DNA from 3 places in the Bacillus sp. EA-CB0995 genome. Region 2 is predicted to be linked to each of the others. Evidence: riboswitches for the same ligand, from Rfam matches in the RefSeq annotation. Region 2 holds a riboswitch; each other region holds the start of a gene.
The links. A riboswitch is a leader RNA that binds a small molecule or an ion and turns the genes downstream of it on or off. The one in region 2 is predicted to bind thiamine pyrophosphate.

Region 1: another riboswitch for thiamine pyrophosphate. It lies ahead of tenA (thiaminase II); the one in region 2 lies ahead of ACEWFJ_RS22315 (MTH1187 family thiamine-binding protein).
Region 3: another riboswitch for thiamine pyrophosphate. It lies ahead of thiC (phosphomethylpyrimidine synthase ThiC); the one in region 2 lies ahead of ACEWFJ_RS22315 (MTH1187 family thiamine-binding protein).

Annotation. Positions count from the first base shown of each region.
Region 1 is NZ_CP169269.1:4,048,496-4,053,127, reverse strand. It holds gene ACEWFJ_RS20815 (SH3 domain-containing protein) at 1-944, opposite strand, end outside; TPP riboswitch at 1,351-1,458, shown strand; TPP riboswitch at 1,518-1,618, shown strand; gene tenA (thiaminase II) at 1,704-2,399, shown strand; gene ACEWFJ_RS20805 (ABC transporter ATP-binding protein) at 2,368-3,117, shown strand; gene ACEWFJ_RS20800 (ABC transporter permease) at 3,114-3,866, shown strand; partial or broken gene ACEWFJ_RS20795 (ABC transporter substrate-binding protein) at 3,863-4,632, shown strand, end outside.
Region 2 is NZ_CP169269.1:4,343,140-4,347,771, forward strand. It holds gene ACEWFJ_RS22300 (ABC transporter ATP-binding protein) at 171-920, opposite strand; gene ACEWFJ_RS22305 (ABC transporter substrate-binding protein) at 917-1,909, opposite strand; partial or broken gene ACEWFJ_RS22310 (ABC transporter permease) at 1,906-2,674, opposite strand; gene ACEWFJ_RS22315 (MTH1187 family thiamine-binding protein) at 2,652-2,972, opposite strand; TPP riboswitch at 3,080-3,182, opposite strand; gene ACEWFJ_RS22320 (cytochrome-c oxidase) at 3,314-3,685, shown strand; gene ACEWFJ_RS22325 (methyl-accepting chemotaxis protein) at 3,797-3,901, opposite strand; gene ACEWFJ_RS22330 (DUF1292 domain-containing protein) at 4,293-4,562, shown strand.
Region 3 is NZ_CP169269.1:514,251-518,882, forward strand. It holds gene ACEWFJ_RS02715 (DUF2642 domain-containing protein) at 8-694, opposite strand; partial or broken gene ACEWFJ_RS02720 (arsenic transporter) at 760-2,117, opposite strand; TPP riboswitch at 2,322-2,437, shown strand; gene thiC (phosphomethylpyrimidine synthase ThiC) at 2,637-4,397, shown strand.

The DNA of each region.
Region 1 (4,632 bases), 290 kb from region 2:
ACAAATACAACATTTCCATAGCTTGTAGAATAGTACGACTTAACAACAGTGCCAGGTGCAGCAGCTTGAATTGGAACATTTCCTGTTGCCGCAAAGTCTACGCCATAGTGCATCTGTCCCCAACGTACATCAAATGTTGAGCTCACGTTCCCTTGAACTGGATATTTAAATACAGCTGGAATAGATGGTTTAGCTTGTTGCTGCTGTTGCTGCTGTTGTTGTTGTCCTTGCAATATATATTGTTGTCCAACATAGCCATATCCTGATCCGTAGCGAATTTTATACCATGTGCCAACCTTTCCAACGACTTGTACTTGTGTTCCATTCTTTAAAGAACCAATAACAGCTGTATTTGTTCCTGCACCGCTGCGTACTTTTAATGCTGGAGTAGCAACATAATAAGAGCTTCCGCCTTGTACCGTAACTCCTTTTACTAACGGCTGAGTTCCGTTAGATAAAAACTCTTTCTTTACATAGCCATTTGTTCCGTTATGTATAATTTTATACCATCCATTTTCTTCTTCTTGGACAGTAACAAATTTCCCATTTGGTAATACATCAATAATTTCAGATTGCGTATTTGGTTCAGAGCGAACGTTTAATGCGTCTGAATTAACGATATATTGCTGCTTACTATTGCTTGGTTTTGTTAAAGAAATTGCTTCTTTTTTTACATAGCCAGTTTTATTTTGCGTTTGAATTTTATACCATTCGTCTGTTGTTTCAAGAATTGTAACGGGAGTGTCACGTACAATGTTTTCAATAACGGAATCTGTTGTTTTAGGACTATTATATACTTGTAATGTATTTGTTTTTACATAACCAATTTTCGTTTTTGGTTTTTGCTGCGCTTCTACAGCTTGTACAGTGGAATCTGTCATAGACGGGAGTAAAGAAGCAACTGCTACAGTAGCTGCTGTCATTGCTGCGGCTTTCATATTCATATAATTATAGGCCTCCTTATGTAATAAATTGTTATATTTTAAATTATAATATAACAATATTAAACTTTTCTTGTGCGCATAGAAATGTAGTATTAAAAATAAATGAACATTTTCCTATACTATAAAGTCCCATAATAAAAGGATAGCAGATTTATCACTATTATGGAAATAGATAGAAGAAGTTTGCGTTTTTTGAACTTACAAAATACATAGAATGATATTATTTTATCTCGCTCAAAACGTTGATATTTTAGGGAGAGGCTTTAAGATGAAAAACTCCCGTAAGACATAGAGTGGCTTAACTAATCATTTTTTGGTTCAAATTACCATCAATGGAAATTTGACTTTATAACTCAAAAGAGTTGCCGATGAGATATGGCGATGGTATACTGACTATGTTAAATGAATATAATGCTAGGGGGCTAGTGTTGCTAGCTGAGAGTAAGACATATAGTCTTTGACCCTTGAACCTGATCTAGATGATGCTAGCGTAGGGAAGCAATTTGGACGATATACATAACGTCCCCGTTTCTTTGCGTATAGAAACGGGGATTTTTTATTGAAAATTTTATAGAACACCACTAGGGGTGCTTGTAAGCTGAGAGAGGTAGAAACCTTAACCCTTATAACCTGATCTAGGTGATACTAGCGTAGGGAAGTGGAAACAACAAATGGAGTTTTCTTTTGTTTGCTGTAACCACTTCTTATATAGAAGTGGTTTTTTATTTGGATACATGTATATAGGAAGGGGAAATTTAGATGACATTTTGTGAAAGGTTATTTGAAAAGGTGCAGCCTGTTTGGGAAAAGAGTCATAATCATCCATTTGTAACAGGGATGGGAGATGGGACGTTAGAGAAAGATAGATTTCAATATTATATTGTTCAAGATTATTTGTATTTGTTAGATTACGCAAAATTATATGCAATTGGTGTTGTAAAAGCAACAAATCCAAAAGTAATGGCGAAGTTTGCTGAACAAATCGATGGGATTTTAAATGGAGAAATGACGATTCATAAACAATATGCAAAGCGTTTAGGAATTTCTGTTGAAGAAATGGAATTAGCAAAGCCGTCTGCAATGAATCTAGCATATACAAACTATATGATGTCTGTATCACAAAACGGTACACTTGCTGAGTTAATTGCAGCGTTGCTTCCGTGTATGTGGAGTTATTGGGAGATTGGAAAGCGTTTGAATGATATTCCAGGAGCACGCGACCATGAATTTTTTGGCGAGTGGATTCAAGGGTATAGCTCTGAAGAATACGGAAAGCTTTGTGTATGGTTAATTGAGTTATTTAATGAAATTGCAATTGGAAAAACAGAAGAAGAACTAAATCGTTTAGAAGAAATCTTTTTATATTCCAGTCGTTTTGAATATTTATTCTGGGATATGGCATATCGTAAGGAGATGTGGGGTTTTGAGGAGCAAGAACATACTACAGTTTCATAACGTTTCCTTTCATTATGATGAGAAGCAGATTATAACGAATCTTGATACTACAGTACAAGAAGGGGAATTCGTTAGTATTATTGGGCCAAGTGGCTGCGGGAAAAGCACATTGTTTCGGCTCATTACGGGACTCGAAAAAGCAAGTGAGGGCACTATCGATGTGATAGGAGCAACCGATCACCCAGTCGGTTATATGCCACAAAAAGATATGTTACTCCCGTGGCGAACAATTATTGAAAACGCAGCTTTGCCTCTTGAATGTCAAGGTGTGAAGAAAAAAGAAGCACAAATGAAAGCACAAGAATTGTTGGAGCAGTTTGGACTGCAAGGGTATGAAAATAAACAACCAAAAGATTTATCAGGCGGAATGCGGCAACGCGTCTCTTTTATTCGTACGTTGTTAACTGGCGGAGATCTTTTACTATTAGATGAACCATTTAGTGCACTTGATGCATTGACGAAAGCATCTCTGCAAGAATGGCTATTTGAACAATGGAAACATTGGCGAAAAACAATTTTATTTATTACACATGATGTTGATGAAGCGCTTTATCTTTCCAATCGCATTTTTATCGTAACAGAGCAGCCCATTACATCATTGACGGAACGGGTCGTACCTCTTGGACAAGAACGATCTCGAAAGGATTTACATCGTCCAGAAATGCTAGCATTAAAAGATGAACTCATGGGGCTGTTACAAAGGCAGGTACTTGTATGAAAAGAATTGTAGATTATGTTCCAGCTTTTATTGTTACTGCTATTTTTCTTATTGTTTGGGAAGTAGGAGCACGGATTCTCGATGAAATGTACATTTTACCATCCCCAAGTGCCATTGTTCAAAAAATGTGGGATTTACGGGATATATTGCTTACGGTGCATTTACCAGCAACGCTTTCTGTTACAGTTATCGGTATTGTCATTTCCATTGTATTAGGTGTTGGTTTAGCAATGGTAATGAGTATGAGCTCATTTGCTGAGAAAGCATTTTATCCACTATTAGTTGCTTCACAAACGATTCCAATTACAGCTTTGGCACCATTATTTGTTTTATGGTTTGGCTATTCTATTTGGAGTAAAGTTGTTGTCACAGTACTCATTACGTTCTTTCCAATTGCAGTGAATACGTATGATGGCCTTCGCAGTACGAAAAAGGAATGGGAAGAGCTTTTGATTACATATGGTGCAACAAAAAAGGATGTTTTCTTAAAATTGAAATTACCATCCGCACTTCCATACTTTTTCTCTGCTTTGAAGGTGGCCCTGCCGTTCAGTGTTATCGGGGCAGCAATTGGAGAGTGGCTTGGGGCGCAAGCGGGACTAGGTTATTTTAGTAAACGAATGATGACACAAATGGATGGTGCGGGTGTGTTTGCACCAATTGTTTTATTGTCATTACTTGCTATTTTCTTTGTATTACTTGTTTCTATATTAGAGAAGAAGTTTATTAGTTGGAGGAAGCATGCATGAAATTATTAAAACGCATTTTTGTGTTTACATTATTAATCGCGATGATTGCTGGGTGTTCTAGCAATACGGCATCAGAAAAGAAAAAAGGTGAAAAAGAAGTAACTGTAATGCTCGATTGGTATCCAAATGCAGTGCATAGCTTTATTTATGCAGCAATTGAAAAAGGATATTTTAAAGAAGAAGGTATCAAGGTAAATATTAAATTCCCTTCAAATCCAACTGATCCATTAACGTTAGCAGCGGCAGGAAAGGTAACGGTCGGATTATACTATCAGCCTGATGTTGTTATTGCTAGAGCGAATGAAAACATTCCAGTGAAATCTATCGGTGCAGTTGTTCGTTCACCTTTAAACCATGTCGTATCGTTAAAATCAGCTGGCATTTCTTCTCCAAAAGATTTGGAAGGAAAAACAGTTGGATATTCAGGAACACCGTTAAGTGAAGAGTATTTAAAAACGATGATTAAAGAAGATGGTGGAAATCCAAATAACGTAAAAGTAGTTGATGTTGGCTTTGATTTAGTACCGGCTCTTACTACGAAAAAGTAGATGCTGTTACAGGTGCATATATTAACCATGAAGTACCAGTACTGCGCCACGAAGGTTTTGACCCAGCATATTTTAACCCAGCAGATTACGGTGTACCAAACTATCATGAACTTGTATTTGTAACAGGTGACAAAACATTGAAGAAAGATAAAGAAACATTGCAAGCCTTTTTACGCGGGGCGAAAAAGGCTATGAATTTACGAAGCAAAATCCAGATG
Region 2 (4,632 bases):
AAGAACAGTTGATAAAGTCATCTTATCCTTTCACTCCTTTTGAAATCATTATTTTCTCATAATAATAGTATAAACAAAGCTCTTATATCATATTCTTCCTTTTTCTTTTTGTTCCTGCACTCAAAAGAAAAAACTCTTAACAAATTAGATTTGTTAAGAGTTTTTTTCGTCTATTTCCTCATATAAGGAGCCAATATTTTTAATATCTCTGTTTTATCTTCTTTTAGTTCTTCAGAGGTTAACATGTCCATTGTTCTAGGGCGCGGCAAGTTCACCTTGACTTCTCCAACAATTGTTGATGGTTGCTGTGACATAATGAAGACACGATCTGATAACAAAATAGCTTCATCTAAATCATGTGTGACCATAATAATAGTTTGCTTTCCTTTTTGCCACGATTCTAGCAGCCAGCTATGAACTTCCATTTTTGTAAATGCATCTAATTTCCCAAAGGGCTCATCAAGCAGCATAATTGGTTTATCACATAAATACGTACGTAAAAAACTAACACGTTGCCGCATTCCACCAGATAAAGCATCTGGGTAATGATTTGCATATTCATCAAGTCCAAATTGCCTTAGCGCATCCATACCAGCTTCTAAACGTTTTCTTTTTGGCTGTCCTTCAATTTCTAAAGGTAACACAATATTATGAAGAGCAGAACGCCACGGAAGCAGAAGATCTTGCTGCGGCATATAGCTAACAATCTCCCGATTCATAACGGATTGATTTTCGTAAAGTACATCTCCCTCATTTGCTCCTTCAATTCCAGCAATAATGTTTAATAAGGTACTTTTTCCGCAACCACTTGGTCCAACAAAGGAAACAAACTCTCCATCCTGAATTGAGACGTTCATATGCTCTAGCACTGTTTTCCCATCAAATGTTTTCGTAACGTCTTTTACTAGTAATCCGCTCATTTTTCGCTTGGAAGGAATTCGTTTGTAAAGGCCGCTTTCACATCAATTTTCTTTTTAATGACTTTATTGTCATATAAGAAATTCATATAATTGCTCCATACTTCTTCCTTCTGTACTCCCCACGCTTTCGCATCATCTTGATATTTCGTACTTAACCATTTTTGACTTTCTTGTACTAACTCTTTATTGATGTCAGGTACATTTTTAATTAAAATATCCGCTGCTTCTTTCGGTTCCTTAATTGCAAAGTTATAACCATCTGTTGTTGCTTTCATAAATTTCTTTACAAAGTCTTTATCTTGTTTTGCATGTTTTTCACTTGTAATAATAACAGGACTATAATAATCTAATGCCGGATCTAAATCTTTTAACATAATTGTATTCAATTCAATACCTTGTCTCTTTGCTTCAATTCCATCCCAGCCATAATAGATCCACTCAAAATCAGCATCGCGGCCAATAGATTTGAAGAAATCGGTTTGTCCAAGTACAACATTCTGTACTTTACTATAGTCTGCTTGATGCTTATCCATAATTGTTTTTAATGTCGCTTCTTCTGCCGGTGCACCCCAGCCGCCATATCTTTTCCCTTCAAAATCCTTTGGTGATGTTATGTTATCTTTTTTTAGAGACGCAAACGCAGATGTATTATGTTGAATAATTGCACCAATTGATACAACTGGAATGTCTTCTACACGTGCTGTTGTTACGTTTTCTTGATAGCTTACACCAAAATCAGCTTTTCCTGATGCAACCATTTGTTCAACAGAAGTATTATCACCCGGCTGAATAATTTCTACATCTAATCCTTGTTTTTTATAGTAATCTTTCGTCTTTGCTACATATAAACCAGTATGGTTTGTATTTGGAAACCAGTCCAATACCACTGTTACTTTCTTCTCTTTACTCTCTGTCTTCTTGTCTGCTGAGCAACCTGCAAATGAAAATAGTAAAGAAGCTGCTAATAGCATTTTTAACCCTTTTTTCATTTTCCCTCATCCTTCCTGTAAATCCATGGTGCTGTTAGTCTTGCCATCAATTCAACAATAAAATACAACAATAACGTCATACCAACAATAACAACGGCTATTGCAAATACACGTGCTGTTAAAAAAGATTTTGTTGCCCTTGTCAGCATAACACCTAACCCTTCACTTGCACCAAGCCATTCTCCAATAATAGCGCCCATTACGCTATATGTAACTGCAATTTTTAATCCTGAAAAAATATGGCAATACTGCTGGAAATTTCACTTTTTGATATACTTGCCACTTGCTTGCTCGCATCGTTTGAAGTAATTTCAGCATCGGTTTATCTACCGTTTGAAAACCTTCTAAAATGCTAAGCGCAATTGGAAAGAAGCATACAAGAATAACAACCATTACTTTTGGCAGCATTCCATAGCCAAACCAAATAATAAATAAAGGTGCTAGCACGACAATCGGAATCGTTTGTGAAATCACCAATAGTGGATGAATTAAGACACGGAACAACGGAATGACGTCCATAATAATTGCAATGCTCGTTCCAATTACAATCGCAAAAAATAATCCGATTAAAACTTCTTCCAGCGTCTGCACCGTATTTGGAAGTAATAAATCTTTCATTTCTATAAGTTCACTTACAATCGCGGAAGGCTTCGGTAAAATCCACGGTTCAATATGAAATACTGACACAGCCCCTTCCCATATTGCAACGAGAAAAAGAAGCCAGACCATTGTAATCGTTACGTTAGATCGTTTCTGTTTTTTCATGCTCTTCACGATACTTCCACACTTTTTCATCAATCGTTACACCTGTGCTTGGACGATAATGAATTTTAATAGAAGTAATGACTTCTTCAGCCCCATCATCTATACAAGCTTGCTGCGCACGTTTGATAATATCAAGAAGCTCATCTAATTCCCCTTCCATCGTTGTTTCCATCGCACCAACTTCATAGCGTACACCAGATTGCTGAACAACCTCAATCGCTTTATCTACAACTGAATATACATCTTTCATCTTTGCTTGTGGTACAACTGAAAATGAAATCGTAACTTGCTGTGACATACTAAATTCCTCCTTATATTAAATAAGTTTCACGAAAAAAGAAAAGGCTTTCCTGTCATGAAGCCAGGAAAGCCTTATATTCAAGTTACCATAGAATAACAACTGCTACGATTCTTGATACAACTCCCTACGCTGGCATTATCCAGATCAGGTTAAGGGTCGATGCATTGTTACATCCTCTCAGCCGCACGGGCTCCCCTGTTCCAATTCGTTTTCATTGTAGCACGTATTATTTTTATGAACAAACAAAAATAAATTTTTCCATCTAATGATACTGTCCTCAAGTTCATCTTCATATATTCTATTGTACTTACAAATTGATATGGAAAGGTGGAACTTGTATGGGCATTCGCTTTATAAAGATTTCTTCTATTTATTTTGTCATCGGCGTCTGTATGGGGATGTATATGTCAATGTCTCTTAATTTTGCATTAAGAAGTGTACACGTTCACTTGCTGCTTCTCGGCTGGGCTTCAATGATGGCAGCTGGCATTTTATATCATATCTTTCAAGAAGCTGGTCATTCTAAACTAGGAAAAATTCACTTTTGGCTGCTTAATATTGGACTGCCAATTATGATGATTGCACTAGCTCTTGAGATTTATGGAAATCACGCAGCTATTCCGTTTGTTGCCGGCGGTAGTATTCTTGTTGTTCTCGCTATTATTATCTTTTCTATTAATATTTTTACACATGTAAAAGAAAATTCATAATGACGTTCTTTATGAATTGAACCTTCCATCATCGGAAATCTTACTGCTCTTTATACAAAATACATGAAAAAAAGCAGAAGCGGTTAACGCTCCTGCTTTTTTCATGATATTTCAGCCTTTAAATTCTCCAATAAGCTCTCGCAGCTCATAGGCAAGCGTATTTAAACAACTTGCTAATTCTGCTACTTCTTGAACAAACATTTCTTGCTCTTTCATACTTTCTTCCACTGTCTATTCAAAACATATAATGACGAATCTAAATCTTTATTTTTTGAGATAAGGTAGGGATAGAAGTAAGAATGTAATTACATCAATAAAGCTTAGTCTAATACATTTTTTTAATGGAACAGTGAGAGAAGTTCACAAGGGTAGTCAATAACCAAATATCCACATGCAACCCATTTCTAAAGTTGATGGGCATGTGACGAGAGCTCAAAATGTATTCATTCATATTCACAGATGATATCCTTTTAGTTGGATTTTTACGCTGAATCAGCAAGAAATTGTTGTTCTTTGAGCATTAATTTGATATTTTATGGAAAGATATACTAGTAAGTATACGATTTGAACGTTCTATTTTTTAGAGTATAACAGGAGGAGAATGAATATGTCGGAAATTGAAGTAGGCGAAATTTTTACCCTTAGCGATGAGAGTAATGAGGAGCAGGAAGTTGAAGTGCTCGGAACGATGAATGTCGAAGGAGCAGAATACATTGCTGTTGGCTTTGTAGAAGACATTCAAACGGAAACAGAGGAAGACATTGATATCTTCTTTTTAAAAGTAGAAGAAGATAGTGAATTCTCATACATTGAGAGTGACGAGGAATTTGAAAAAGTATCTGCTGCGTTTGAGAAAATTATGGACGAGCAAGAATAATATTGGTTGGACACAAGAGGGGGATGCATATCTGCCCTCTGTTTTTGTATATAGGGGTACCGCCCCATTG
Region 3 (4,632 bases), 640 kb from region 2:
TTTAATTTTAGGATGGAAGATGTACGGTTTTAACGTGATGTAAATTAAAATGAAAACGCTGATTACGTGCTGTAATGAGTTCAATTTGGTTGTCGGTTACTTCAGCTAATTTGCCAATTTTATAACTCTGTATGCCTAAATCAAGTAAAACGATATGTTGTTTTAGTTTTTTCATTTGCTCAGAAAATGTACGTGCAAGTGTAATCTTTGAAGCTGGAGATAAGAGTTTTGTATTTTCTAGTCCGTAAGGCGTTTCTGCTTCCTTATACGGAACGATATATTTTACGTGATGAAATGGGATGTATAACATTTGATAGACAGGTGAGAGGAAGATAAAATAGTCATTCATAATATGGGTAACATATCCATGTAAGAAGTGTTCATGTGATAGCGCAAGTTCAATAAATTGTCCTTTTGCCACTTGCAATGTTTTTCGCAGTGAAATAGTGGATTCACTTGATATTATGTCTGGCGGTAGTAAAGATTCTGGAATTGTTAGGTTATCAAATAATGAAGAATCGATGCTTGGGGTTAAATGTTGAATGTGTAAACTAGAGATATACATGTATTTTTCTCCATCATACAATACAATAATATCCGAGCCTTTATCAATCATAATTCCTTCAAATGGAATAATTTCCCTGGATAGTGTCACTTGTATGGGCTGATTAATATATTTTTGTAAATGAAGCATAATAATCACCTTTCTTGTAATTACATAATCTCCTCCTTCTAGCATAGTGGAAGGAAGGAGATGTTTTAAGACGCGAAGATTAATTTAACCCAGTAATATAAACATAGTAGTGTAAAAATGACGGTTGGTGGAATGACAAGAAGTGTAGTTTTTATATAGGTATCCCAACTGATAGTTACTTTTCCTTTTTTCACAATATACATCCACATTAAGCTTGCTAATGTACCAATCGGGAGTAATAATGAGCCCATGTCACTACCGATGATGTTTGCAAGATAAATGGTTTTCAATGTAATAGGATCTAGTCCCATTTCGGTAAGTTCAATTGTGCCAATCATTAAGGCAGGATGGTTATTAAAAATGTTAGAGAGGATAGAGACTAGGCCCCCCATGACAAAAGTGGCGTGAAATAAACTACCAGTGATGATTGGTTGAAATGTAGTGATGAGCAGGTTGGTTAAGCCGATGTTATTAAGTCCATACACAATCACGTACATAGAAAATGCGAAAATTAAGACATACCAAGGTGTTTTTTTAATCATATCATGAGGTGGAAGGCGCAGTTTGTACCATCTCCACCCGAGTAAAATAACGGAGCCAATGACTGCCACAATGGCGATAGAAAACTGAAAGAAAGATGCGATAAATAAGCTGATACGAACGCATAAAACAAATAATAGAATTCCAAGCATAAACCTTGTTCGCTTACGATTTTCATCAATTGCGGGACGTGGTTGCAGTGGGTGAAAGGATTTTTTAACGAAATTTTCATCTAAGTATGTCGATAAGACCGGGAGTTTTTTAGGGATTTTTTTCTGAAAAACAAGGAATAACAGAAACGACATAAAAAGGAGACCTAACGTAGCGGGAACAAACATCATGGCTGTGTGCATGTATAAGTCCATATCAATAATTCTCAAGGCGATTAAATTCACAATATTGCTTACACCAATCGGCGCGCTTGAGGCAGTGGCGATGAGTGCACCACTTAGTAAGTAAGGTATTTTTTGATCATGTGTGAGTCGCAAATGGTGTAACAAAAGCAGTAAAATGGGAGTTGTAATTAAGATGCTACCATCGTTATTGAAGAATAATGTCATGAGAAAACAAAGAAGATTTGTATACCAAAAGAGGCGAATACCAGAGCTTTTTGCTTTTTTAGCAAGTTGAACGGCGCACCAATAAAAAAGCCGAAACTCTCTAATACGATTGCCATAACAATGGTAGCCATAATTGTTATGGCGGCGCCAATAATTTTTGAGCTAATATCACCCAAGTCGGTAAGAGAAACTGTACCGCTTAAAATGACAATCACTGCACCAACTGTTGCTGGAATTGCTTCATTCATCCCTTTGGGACGCCAAAAGATGATGAGCGTGGTTCCGAGAAAAGCGAGTATGGTTATTGTAGATTGTAGGTTTATCAACTCTTTCACCCCTGTTCTTATCGTGAAAAGTTTGCATAAGACATACGTCCTGCACTGGCTTATATTCTATATGTATGAAGTGCGGATTCGGCTTGTACTGAGTGAAATACCCATTTTTTGAATAAGGAAAAGAAATGATATAAATACCTTTGCATTTTTTTGACAATGATGTATGATAAGAGCGTAGTGGAAATTTAATCAGTGATAAACTAGGGGTGCCCAAGAGAGCTGGGCTGAGAGGGAAGCGTGTTGAAGCTTCTTAACCCTTTGGACCTGATCTGGTTCGTACCAGCGGAGGGAAGTTAACGGCTTTACATAACAATGCCTTATGTTGCCAGGTCCTATTCTTTATTATGGACCTGGCTTTTTTATTTGAGCATATGCTAGCCGCTAGTTCTCATCCTGGTCATAAGAAAAGTGGAGCCAACTGTTTAGACGCAAGGGTCTAGGCGGCGAAACTGAATCTAAAGAAAAGCGGGGGTTACTTCGCTAAGACACAGGGGAGGAAACAAACTTATGAAACAATCTGTTTCAGCTGAGCAAATTGAGTTGAAGTCAAGTTTACCGGGAAGCAAGAAGGTATATGTAGAAGGTACGCGTGAAGATATGAAAGTACCGATGCGCGAGATTGCACAAAGCGATACAAACGGTGTAACAAATCCATCTATTCGTGTGTATGATACGAGTGGTCCTTATACTGATCCGGATTACAAAGTGGAATTAGAAAAGGGAATTCCAACGCCGCGCCGTTCATGGAGTGTGGAACGCGGAGATGTAGAAGAGTATGAAGGTCGTGAAGTGAAACCGGAAGATGATGGTGTAAAAGTAGCAGCTAAACATACGCCTGTATTCCCGCAAATGGGACGTAAGCCGCTTCGCGCAAAAGCTGGGGAAAATGTTACGCAAATGCATTATGCGCGTAAAGGTATTATCACAGCAGAGATGGAATATGTGGCGATTCGTGAAGGCGTGGAACCAGAATTTGTACGTAAGGAAATTGCTGAAGGTCGTGCTATTTTACCGGCAAATATTAATCATCCGGAAGCAGAACCAATGATTATCGGACGTAACTTCCATGTGAAAGTAAATGCGAATATCGGGAACTCAGCTGTATCATCGTCGATTGCAGAAGAAGTAGAGAAGATGACATGGGCAACACGTTGGGGTGCAGATACAATTATGGATCTTTCCACTGGGAAAAACATTCATACGACGCGTGAATGGATTATTCGTAATGCGCCTGTACCGGTTGGAACAGTGCCAATTTACCAAGCGCTTGAAAAAGTAAATGGGATCGCGGAAGATTTAACGTGGGAAGTATACCGTGATACGCTAATTGAACAAGCAGAGCAAGGAGTAGATTACTTTACAATTCATGCTGGTGTACTGCTTCGTTACATTCCGCTTACAGCAAAGCGTGTAACAGGAATTGTATCACGCGGCGGTTCGATTATGGCCCAGTGGTGTTTATATCACCATCAAGAAAACTTCTTATATACACATTTTGAAGAGATTTGTGAAATTATGAAGAAGTACGATGTTTCCTTCTCTCTTGGAGATGGATTACGCCCTGGTTCAATTGCGGATGCAAACGACGAAGCTCAATTTTCTGAGCTGGAAACATTAGGAGAACTTACGCAAATTGCTTGGAAGCATGATGTACAAGTGATGATTGAAGGCCCAGGACATGTACCGATGCATTTGATTAAAGAGAATATGGATAAAGAACTCGACATTTGTCATGGTGCACCGTTCTATACGCTCGGACCGTTAACGACAGACATTGCACCGGGTTATGACCATATTACTTCTGCGATTGGAGCAGCGATGATTGGTTGGTTCGGTACAGCAATGCTTTGCTATGTAACACCAAAAGAACATCTTGGCTTACCAAACAAAGATGATGTTCGTGAAGGAGTTATTACGTACAAAATTGCCGCGCATGCTGCTGATCTTGCAAAAGGTCATAAAACAGCACATCAGCGTGATGACGCTCTTTCTAAAGCGCGTTTTGAATTCCGCTGGCGTGATCAATTTAATTTATCATTAGACCCTGAGCGTGCAATGGAATATCACGATGAAACATTACCAGCAGAAGGAGCAAAGACAGCGCATTTCTGCTCAATGTGTGGTCCGAAGTTTTGCAGTATGAGAATTTCGCATGATATTCGTGAGTATGCAAAGGATAATGATTTAGAAACAACAGAAGCAATCTCAAAAGGTATGAAAGAAAAAGCAGAAGAGTTTAAAGAAACAGGCAGTCAATTATATCAATAATTAGAAAGCATCTTTCTGAACACCTCTTAATCTATGATCATGTGTACCCTAACCTAATATAGATGATAGTCCCCCTGCTGAGCGAGAGCAGGGGGATTTTGTTATTCCATTAAGAATATTTTATATAGAAAGTGAGAGAAATTGGAGGGATACAAAATGAAGTAGAAGATTGTTCCTGCTACTGCATTTATATTACAGATTCTTTTTGTTGTTACATTTGTTTTTTTATTGTCAC